Regions from separate parts of the Novacetimonas hansenii genome, predicted to be linked through region 3. Evidence: riboswitches for the same ligand, from Rfam matches in the RefSeq annotation. Region 3 holds a riboswitch; each other region holds the start of a gene.
What was found. Region 3 has a riboswitch for cobalamin ahead of IFJ82_RS09965 (aromatic ring-hydroxylating oxygenase subunit alpha). Riboswitches for the same ligand answer to the same signal wherever they lie in the genome.

Region 1 (3,253 bases), 1.5 Mb from region 3:
GGCGTGGCGGGCGGCAGGTGATCGGCGCGGACCAGCCATTGCAGGTGGCCGAGGCCCCGTCGGCTGAAAGCGCGGCCGTCCGTGCGGCATGGAGCGCGCGCGCCAGAGCAGGGCAGTTGCCGATGTCGGCGGTGGGCGCGCATCCCACCATCGTCATGGATGCCGCCAACTGGGCGGTGCAGGTCGGGGCCTACGGATCGCGCGGACAGGCGTTGCAGGCATTGCAGCATGCCCGCGCCAACGCCGCGCTGCATGGCGCGCGTGAACAGGTTGATTCGGTCACGGCGGGGCGGGGACGTGTCTATCGCGCCCGCCTGCTGGGCCTGTCGCATGCCAGCGCGTTGCAGGCGTGCCAGAAACTGGGCAGTCATGCCTGTCAGGTCATGGGACCGATTTCCGGGTCATGAGGGCACGACGCATGACGCATGACGCACGATACATGACGGGATGAAGTGAATGAAATATTTCTACAGGCGTCCGCGATGGTCGTGGACAGGTATTATCGTGCCACTGGTGGGGGTTTTGTCCTTTGCCGGGATTGTCGCATGGTCCACCGCGCGCGCCGCCCTGCCCGCGGGCAGCAATGCGCCGATGTTCGTCGCCCCCGCCGCGCAGGCAGGCAAGGAGTTCAGCTTTCATCTGGCCGATGCGCTGCGTAACGGGCCGGTGGTGGTATATTTCTACCCCGCCGCCTTTACGCGTGGCTGCACCATAGAGGCACATGAATTCGCGGATGCGATGGACAGTTACCACGCACTTGGCGCCAGCGTGATCGGCGTGTCGATGGATGATCTCAAGACACTGGACCGTTTTTCCGTCAGCGAATGCCATGGCCGTTTCCCCGTCGCGTCCGATCCGTCGGGGTCGATTGCGCGGCTGTATGATTCACGCATGCCGGTGGTCCATTACGCCAGCCGCACGTCCTATGTCATCGCCCCCGATGGCAAAATCATCTTTACCTACAGCGCGCTTTCGCCTGACGAACATGTCCGTCGCACACTCGAGGCGATCAGGGCATGGCGCGCGGGACATGCCCCGGCCCCCTGAATACAGGAAATCGTTTGAAACGTCAGGACCAGCAACCGATTGAAACGGCAATGGTTTTTTGAAGTTTTTTACGGCCCCGTGTAAAGGCGCTGCTTTTTTATAAACAGGCAGCGCCCGGACATTTCGATCATTCCCGAGCAGGCTGTTTGTAAAAACTGTCCCCATATCCCACTGGGATCCTGAAAGTTCTTGGTAAAGATTTTCCAGGATGTCCTGAAAATCGTCGCATTTTCAAAATGTTAAAGTAAAATCTGGAATTTCCCCTTCCATTATCTAAGGGGATGTTTTCAAACAGTTCCAGTAGATTCATGAATAGAAGAGTGTTTGAAAACAAAGCATTGATGAAAAAGAAAAGTTTTTGGGTGCCGCCTTTTGATCGAAATAAGGCGGTGTCTTCTGAAGCTTTTTGGAAAAAGCTTCACCAAAAACTTTTATAATTTCAGTATGTTATCAAGAATGACCATTTCAAACAGCTTCTAAGAATCCTGCGGCGCTTTTTCCGTAAACGCGGCATGCCGTGATGTGCGGGCGCGGAGGGTGCGCCTGTTCACGCGCCTGCCTGTCATCTGACCGGCGGGTCATCCCGGATGGCTGTTCGGGATGCGTTGCCCAGAATGCGTTGCCCAAGATGCATTGTTCCGAATGCGCTGCCCCAAGATGCGCTGTCCTGAATGCAGGCTTTGGGATGTCCCGTTGGGGATGCGCTGTGCAGGGCGCGACGGGGCGGCTTTGCCCCGCATTGACTTGTGCGGTGCGCCCTGCGATGAAAACGGGCCTTTCATGCAAAGGAAGCCGGTGAAAATCCGGTGCGGTCGCGCCACTGTAATGCGGGCATGCATGGCATCATGTCGATGCGCGCACCCTGCCAAGCCAGATACTTTGCATGATATCCTTTCTTCCATCCATCGGGGACGCGATTTCCCCGCAGGAGTCATGAATATGCATATTCCCTTCCTTTTCCCTTTGCCGGTGCGGGCCTGATGGCCGGGCGTGTCCTGCTGCGCGGTATGCTTGCGGGGATTCTCGCGGCGTTCCTCGCCTTTGGCTTCGCGCGGATTGTCGGCGAACCCCAGGTCGATCGCGCCATCGCGTTCGAGGCCGCGCATGACGCGGCCGAAGGTGAACCGCCAGAAGAAGAACTGGTCAGCCGCAAGGTGCAGTCCTCCATCGGGTTGCTGACGGCGTCCGTCATGTATGGCGCGGCGTATGGGGGGGTATTCGCGCTGGCGTTTGCGGTGGCGTTTGGCCGTGTGGGACAGGTATCGCCACGGATGCTGGCGCTGTTGCTGGCGGCGGCGGGGTTCGTGGCGGTCGTGCTGGTGCCCGACCTGAAATATCCCGCCAACCCGCCCGCCGTGGGGAACCCCGAAACAATCGGGCAACGCACCGCGACCTATTTTGAAATGGTCGTCTTCTCGCTCTGTGCGATGATCCTGTCGGTGTTGGCAGGACGGGCGCTGCTGGCGCGTCTGGGGGCATGGTCCGCATGGCTGTGTGGCTGTGCGCTGTTTGTCGTGCTGGTGACGGTGCTGCAACTGGCGCTGCCCACGATCAACGAGGTCCCGGCAGATTTCCCCGCCGCCCTGCTGTGGCATTTCCGCGAGGCCGCCCTTGGCATGCAGGTCGTGTTGTGGGGGGCGCTGGGCCTTGTATTCGGCCTGCTGGTGGACCGTATGCCCGAACTGCACGGCCACCATGGGGTCGTGCGCGGCTGAGGCGACCGGACAGGTTGCCGGGGATGTTGCTGGCGTCGCATTTTTGGAAAATGCGACGCCTTTTTTACGAGAGTGTTTGAAAACAACTCATGGATGAAAAAGAAAAGTTTTTGGGTGCCGCCTTTTGATCGAAATAAGGCGGCGTCTTCTGAAGCTTTTTGGAAAAAGCTTCACCAAAAACTTTTATAATTTCAGTATGTTATCAAGCCTGCCTTTTCAGGCAGCCTCTATATAGGGTGTCAGGTGTACTGGGTATCAGGGCCATCCCGCCTGAGGGCTGCGGACGATCATCGTGGGGGAGGGGATCTGCCGCCCACCATGATCTGTCCGTCATGATCCGTGCGTCTGGTCTTACGGGGCCTGCATCACGCTGGTCCACAGGGCCTGCAACCTGTGGCGCATGTCGGGTGAAAGCTGCGGCAGCATGCGTGTCGCCGCGATCTGTGCCGGCTGGTCTTCCCAATGCAGGGCATTTTTGATCGCGGGGTCGA
Region 2 (3,253 bases), 1.3 Mb from region 3:
GAATGGGGGCGACGAAGCTTTCGAAATCGTCATGCTCATGCTCGCCCCCTTCCGCATCATGGTGGGAGGGGCGGGCCGCAAGGTCATCTTCGGCCGCCGCATCCATGCCCAGCAGGACAACGGGGTCCACCTGCCCGTCCACGGTATGGATGACCTTGACCGCGCGGGGGATTTCGGCGCGGATCTCACGCTCCACCATGGTGATCTGATCTGGTGTCATCAGGTCGGTCTTGTTGATGATCACCATGTCCGCCGAAAGGAGCTGGTCTTCGTAAACTTCCGCAAGCGGGTTGTCGTGGTCCAGTGACGGGTCGGCCTGGCGCTGGCGTGCGATTTCATCCGGGTCGTCGGCGAAACGCCCGGCCGCGACGGCGGGGCCATCAACCACGGTGACAACGCCATCGACGGTCATGCGCGTGCGCACCGTGGGCCAGCCGAATGCCTTGAGCAGTGGCTTGGGCAGGGCAAGGCCGGACGTCTCGATCACGATATGCTCCGGCGGATCAGCCCGGTCGAGCAGCGCCTCCATCGTCGGCAGGAAATCATCCGCCACGGTGCAGCACAGGCAGCCATTGGTCAGTTCGACAATATCGTCATCCCGGCATCCTTCCACCCCGCAGGCACGCAGCGTTTCGCCATCAATGCCCAGCGTGCCGAATTCGTTGACGACAATCGCGATGCGCCGTCCGCGCGCCTGTGCCAGCACATGGCGCAGCAGCGTCGTCTTGCCCGCGCCAAGAAAGCCGGTGATGACGGTGACAGGTACCTTCGCACGGGCGGCGCGGGTGGCGGGACGGGAGGAGGGGGATACGGTCATGAAGAGTGCTCCGTCAGGAGGGCGGCGGGAAAACGGCCCAGCACCATGTCCGACAGAGAGGCCGGACGGCGCGAAGGCATGACACTGCCGCTGTGCGAGGCGGCATAGGCGGCAAGGTAGATCATCAGGTCGTCGGCCTTTTCAGGACCAAGATGGCCAAGCAGCCATCCCCATTTCCCCGGCATGGCGACGACGGCGGTGCAGCCACGATCGCACGCGGCAAGGCATTTGACCTCATGCACCACGACATTGGTGTCGTGCGTGCGCGTCAGCATCTGTTCATACAGGGCGCGCCCGGGTGGTGCGGCGCCAACCGGCAGCCCGCGCAGGCACGTAACGCAGACATGGAGATGGATGGCGCGAAGGTCGGGGCGGGTGGTGGTATGGGGGGCGTCGGAAGGGGGGGCACCTGTGGTCATTGCACGTGTCGTCCTGCGCTGTCGCCGCGTCATCCCGATGGGATGGCGGCCATGGCCGGGGTGCATCGACCGTGCGGCATCGGGGCCGATGCATGGCACGGACATCAGGATACCGCCGCATTTCCAGGCACCCCGCCGGACCTGCGACATTCAGTGGTCGTGCCATGTCCCGGAACTGGTGTGGGACATGGCGATGATGGCAGGTCTCCTGACTTGTGGCCGGGGCATGGACAGTGTCCCTGCCGCCGCATCCGGCGCCTTCCCGGCCAGACTGGCCAGTGACGTGCCGCACCCTTTTGTAAAGGGACGGCCTGCTGGATGTTTGAGACCACCTACAGTTGCGGGGGCAGTGACGGCATTGCGGGCGGCAACCTGCCGCGCCACGCACCGTGCTTCCCTGTTTCTTCCCTTACGGGAACCATCATGCGGGCTTTTACACGCGCCCGCGATGTGGTGTCAAAACGTGATGGCCGCCCCTGCCTCACGCACACGCCACCTGTTATGGAATGTCACGAGGGTGCGGGTGCATGGTCCGATATCAAGGGCCGCGAACGCCTCTGCCCCCGTGCTAAGCGTCGCCAGCACAAGGGCGCGTATGACCATGGTGTCCGCGATGACCATCATGTTTGCATGCCCGGTGGGGCAGCGCGACAGCCAGTCCGCCGCGCGCACCAGCACCGCGCGCAGGCTTTCACCGTCTGGCGGTGCGAAATCCGGGTCCGCGATCCAGCGTGCGACGTCGGGCGCCGGCAGGTCATGCAGGGCGCGGCCGTGCCACGCGCCGTGGTCGCGTGCGCGCAGGGCGGCGTGCGCAATGGGCGTGCGCCCCGCCCATTGCGCAACAGGGATGGCGGTATCATCGCCACAGGCAACGGGTGCCGTGGCGCACAGATGCGCCGCCTGTCCGGGGGGCAGGGGGGGCAGGTCATCACGTGTGGGGATGATGGCGCGACGCAGGCAGTCAGGCGCGGGCAGGGACAGGCAGGTCAGGTGCATGGGGGCGGTGTGTCAAAGTTCCGGGGGAAATGGGGGATGTTGGAAATGGCTGGCGCAGTGTCTTTCAGGTCGCTTCATGCGAAAGTCTGTTCGAAACCAACGGATTGATGAAAATATGCGTTGTCGCCTTGGGCGGTGTGACAAGACAGGGCGCATCACCAACTGGAATAATAAATGTTTTTGGCACAATTCCTTTCCAAAAGCCTTGAAGGATGTGGCCCTCATGAAAAAACGCAGTCATCATACCATGTCATTATTTTTTATCGGCGACCTATTTTCTGGGAATCTCATAATTTTTAGAGATTGTTTAAAAACAACGCGTTGATAAAAAACAAGAAAAGTTTTTGGGTGCCGCCTTTTTCCAAAAAGCTTCAGAAGACATCGCATTTTCAAAAAACAGCAACACCAAAAAACTGTTCTTATTTTTATCAATGATTTGTTTTCAAACAGGCTTTCGGCGTCCTCATTGAGATCTTGATGCCAGGATCTCTTGAGGTCGGGGATTTTTGTTGAAGCGTTGTGTTGGGACATCTTGTCGGGGCAGGATCATATAAGGCGACGGGCGCCCCTGTGTCGTGGCCCTGTGTCCCCGGTCGTTCGTAAACGGAGCGTTCATAAAAACGGCGTCACTGTTTTTCATCGTCGGCGTTTTCCCCGCGTGCGCATGCCCGATGCCCACCGGCAAGGGGGCGGAAGCGTTTGCCGAGGGGTCCGAAATCGGTTAGTCGGGGATCACGACTGATCAGGGAGTGCATTTTGCCATGAACCACACATCTTCTGTCCTGCCTGCGGGTGGCCTGTCTTCCGCGCCTGTCGCGATTCCGGTTCGTGACCTGCTGCCGTGGGCGGTCTTCGGCCTCGTGATTGCTTCGCTGCTGCTGTATTTCGTGGGCGCGGAACAGGGTGCGACCTCGCTGGTGTCGGGGCATTATGTCCATGAATTCGTCCATGATGGACGTCACCTGCTCGGCTTCCCCTGCCACTGACGTTTCCTGTCGGCTGCTGTCCGGGCGGGTTCTCC
Region 3 (3,253 bases):
AAATCATGACAAAACATGTCACGATCAGCCCGACCCGGCATATTAAAATCTATCTTAGAGAACGTCAGGAAATAACCCATTCATAAAACCCTGCAAAGGGTCTGGCGGACGCGCGCCTTTCAAATGGCAGCCCCCCTGAAGTCCTGGGGGAAAAGCTGCACCAGACCCTGGTTCCTGATTTCAGGCTGTTTGCGCACTTATCCCATTTTGGACAAGCAGTTGGCGCAAGGCCATGATAACCGGAAAAACTTCCTGATTCCGATCACCGCCCTGCTCCTGCCATGCCCGCTGTTCAAGTTCGACAATTTCGCGATCCTCAGCAAAGACACGTTCCGTAAAGGCAACCAGCAACGGCCATGCCAGATCCAGTATGAACGGAACCTTCAACCGGCGTATGGACAATAGTCCAAAGACACGGTTGGTTTGTTCCTCGCGATCCTGCGGCACATACGCAATCCACAGGTCCATGACCGGTTCCTCAACGCCCTGCGTCTCGATCCGCAATGCCTGATATGGATATTGTGTACGGATGGTCATGACATCGCGATAGGCGAAATTGCGCCCTTCTTTCCGACGCTGCCCATAAATCAGGGCTTCACTCAGGGGTTGCTTGCCGGCCATACGCGCAAAGGTATAGCGCGCCTCCACAAAATCATGACCACGTTCCATGCCCAGGAACCGGGGTTTCATACTTCCGACCAGACGACTGTGCAGGACCTGATGGTTCATGTCCATCAGGTTTTCATGCATGAAACTGTAATGGCATTTCACAATTTTTCCAAAATGACGCGTACGATAATGTGGATCGCGCACACGTGGAATATCCGGCAGAGGCACACTGTCGGACTTTTCCATCGGCCCCATGAAAACAAAAATCAGCCCGTCCTTTTCCTGACAGGCCCATGTGCGCAGTCGGGGCAGATCATCTTCGATTTTCATATCCGGTGAAAAACACTGTCCACGTCGGCTATATTTCAGCCCATGATATGCACAGCGCACAAAATCCCCACATACATCTCCTTTGCTCAGAGGAACCTGACGATGGGGACAGACATCATCAAGCGCAAAGATCGCACCGGCCTCTGGCCTGACCACGACAATCGGCTGCCCTGCATAACGTACCCCGATCGCCCTGCCCCGACGCAGTTCACGCGACCAGGCAACGGGATACCAGAAATCAGGGTTACTCCGCACACGCCGGATATCATGGGGCAGACGCGGCATCCGCACCGGCGCGGTTATGTCCGATATAATCCGTGCCATACTCGCTTCAATGCCTCCCACAATATCGGCCACACGGGACCTGGGGCGGCGCAGTCAGAAAAGACGTTATTTTTCGTGTGATTTTCATAAAACTGCAACGCGTGGATGCGTTACCTGCCATATCGCCATGGCACGTGGCTTCCTGCCTGATGGGCATAGGCTTCTCCCGCCTTCGGCACATCCCGTCCGACGGCTTGGCAAATGACGATGGCAGGTCTCCTGGCTCACGGATCATGGCCTGCCGGTTCCTGCCTTCCCATTCCCTTGATCGTGGAAACAGTGACCTACCCCATGGGGGTAAATGAACCGGCGACATACCGCCTACAGTTGCGGGAGCAGCCTCCGACTTGGCTCCCGGGCTTATGACCCGGCCGGAGCATGACGGCGTTCCCTGTTAGCCCGCTCGCACGGGACCATCGACTTGATAGAAGTTGATAGTGCCTGCATTTTTCCGCCAGATGCAAGATATCCTGAAGATTTTTTCGAAATGCATTCGCAGATCAGTCCCAGCCCCGCAAATGTCCGGAAAGGTTTTTGCAAACAATAATCCGGGGAAATAACGGATTCGTAAAAAAACAGCCCGGATTACATCAAGATGCCTTATCGACAGAGTTCCCACGGAATGACAGCATCCCCGATCCGCCTGACCGTTACCCCGTACACTGCATGCATGATATCATCATCCAGCACCTGTGTTGCAGGGCCATGTCGAATGATGGAGCCATCATCCATCAGCACAAGTTCATCGCAAAACCGCGTTGCCAGCACCAGATCATGCAACACAACGACAATCCCCTTACCTTGTGCGGCCTGTTCACGGAAAAGCTGCATCATGGACAGGGCATGGGCAGGGTCAAGGGCAGCAATCGGTTCATCCGCCACAACAACAGGCGTATCGGTCGCCAGCGCACGCGCGAGGTTCATACGCGCCCGCTCTCCACCCGAAAGATGACTGGCCGGACGGGCAGACAGGTCCAGCAGGCCTGTTGCCTCCAGCGCACGTTGCACCGCAGGATGCCCTATCGCATGCATGTTGGCCTGTCCATGTGGCAGGCGCCCAAGTGCCACCAGATTACGGACGGGCATCGGCGGCGGCATTCCCCCATCTTGCGGGATAAAGGCCAGTTGCCTTGCCCTCATTGCGGGGGGGATCTGCCCCATGTCACGCCCAAGAAGCTGGATCTTCCCACAATCGGGGGCCTGTAACCCCGCAAGCATACGCATGAACGTGCTTTTCCCCGCCCCGTTCGGTCCGATCAGGCCCACAACCCGCCCCCGTTCCAGGGTAAGGGCAGCGGCGGAAACGACAGCACGTTCCCCCCGTCTGAGCGAGACGCCGCACGCATGAAGCAAGCTCATGGGCTGCTCCTTTTAAGGATGATGACACGGGCGAAAAAAACCGGCGCACCAACCAATGCCGTCAATACGCCAAGCTGTAGTTCAGGCCCGCTTGCCGCCAGGCGCACAACCATATCCGCCACCAGGAGCAACAGTCCGCCACCCAGAAAGGACGGCACAAGCAGGCGTGAAGGCTGGTGCCCCGTCAACGGGCGCAACAGATGCGGCACCACCAACCCCACAAAGCCAATCGCACCGGAAACCGCCACACACGCCCCAACGGCAAGAGCCGGGCCAAGCACGACGCGCGTCTGTATCCCCCATGGCGCATGAAGCCGGAACCCAAGGCTTTCCGCCACATCCGTACCCAGCGCCAGCGCATCGAGCGCACGTGCGCAGGACAGCATAAACAGCGTGCCACACACCACACCGGGCAGGCAGATCCAGACATGGGTAAAGGTCCGGTCAGTCAGTGACCCCATAAGCCAATGCATGATTTCAAAGGATGCATACGGACTGGGGACAAGGTTCAGCACCAGCGCCGTCAGCGCGGCGGTAAAACTGCTAAGTGCCGCCCCCGCCAGTAAAAGCACCAGTGTCCCGCCACGCCCCACCACCCCCATCAGCACGGCAGCCGCGCACAGGGCCCCCG

Region 1: another riboswitch for cobalamin. It lies ahead of IFJ82_RS03360 (CbtA family protein); the one in region 3 lies ahead of IFJ82_RS09965 (aromatic ring-hydroxylating oxygenase subunit alpha).
Region 2: another riboswitch for cobalamin. It lies ahead of IFJ82_RS00070 (DUF1636 domain-containing protein); the one in region 3 lies ahead of IFJ82_RS09965 (aromatic ring-hydroxylating oxygenase subunit alpha).

The regions. Positions count from the first base shown of each region.
Region 1 covers NZ_CP062147.1:785,305-788,557, forward strand. Annotated here, with positions in the region: gene IFJ82_RS03350 (lytic transglycosylase domain-containing protein) at 1-407, shown strand, start outside; gene IFJ82_RS03355 (peroxiredoxin) at 457-1,047, shown strand; adenosylcobalamin (AdoCbl) riboswitch at 1,806-1,982, shown strand; gene IFJ82_RS03360 (CbtA family protein) at 2,028-2,762, shown strand; gene IFJ82_RS03365 (ABC transporter substrate-binding protein) at 3,114-3,253, opposite strand, start outside.
Region 2 covers NZ_CP062147.1:13,871-17,123, reverse strand. Annotated here, with positions in the region: gene cobW (cobalamin biosynthesis protein CobW) at 1-817, opposite strand, end outside; gene IFJ82_RS00070 (DUF1636 domain-containing protein) at 814-1,341, opposite strand; cobalamin riboswitch at 1,418-1,674, opposite strand; gene IFJ82_RS00065 (histidine phosphatase family protein) at 1,693-2,232, opposite strand; gene IFJ82_RS00060 (CbtB domain-containing protein) at 2,994-3,218, shown strand.
Region 3 covers NZ_CP062147.1:2,258,278-2,261,530, forward strand. Annotated here, with positions in the region: gene IFJ82_RS09965 (aromatic ring-hydroxylating oxygenase subunit alpha) at 181-1,263, opposite strand; cobalamin riboswitch at 1,456-1,696, opposite strand; gene IFJ82_RS09970 (ABC transporter ATP-binding protein) at 1,864-2,622, opposite strand; gene IFJ82_RS09975 (FecCD family ABC transporter permease) at 2,619-3,253, opposite strand, start outside.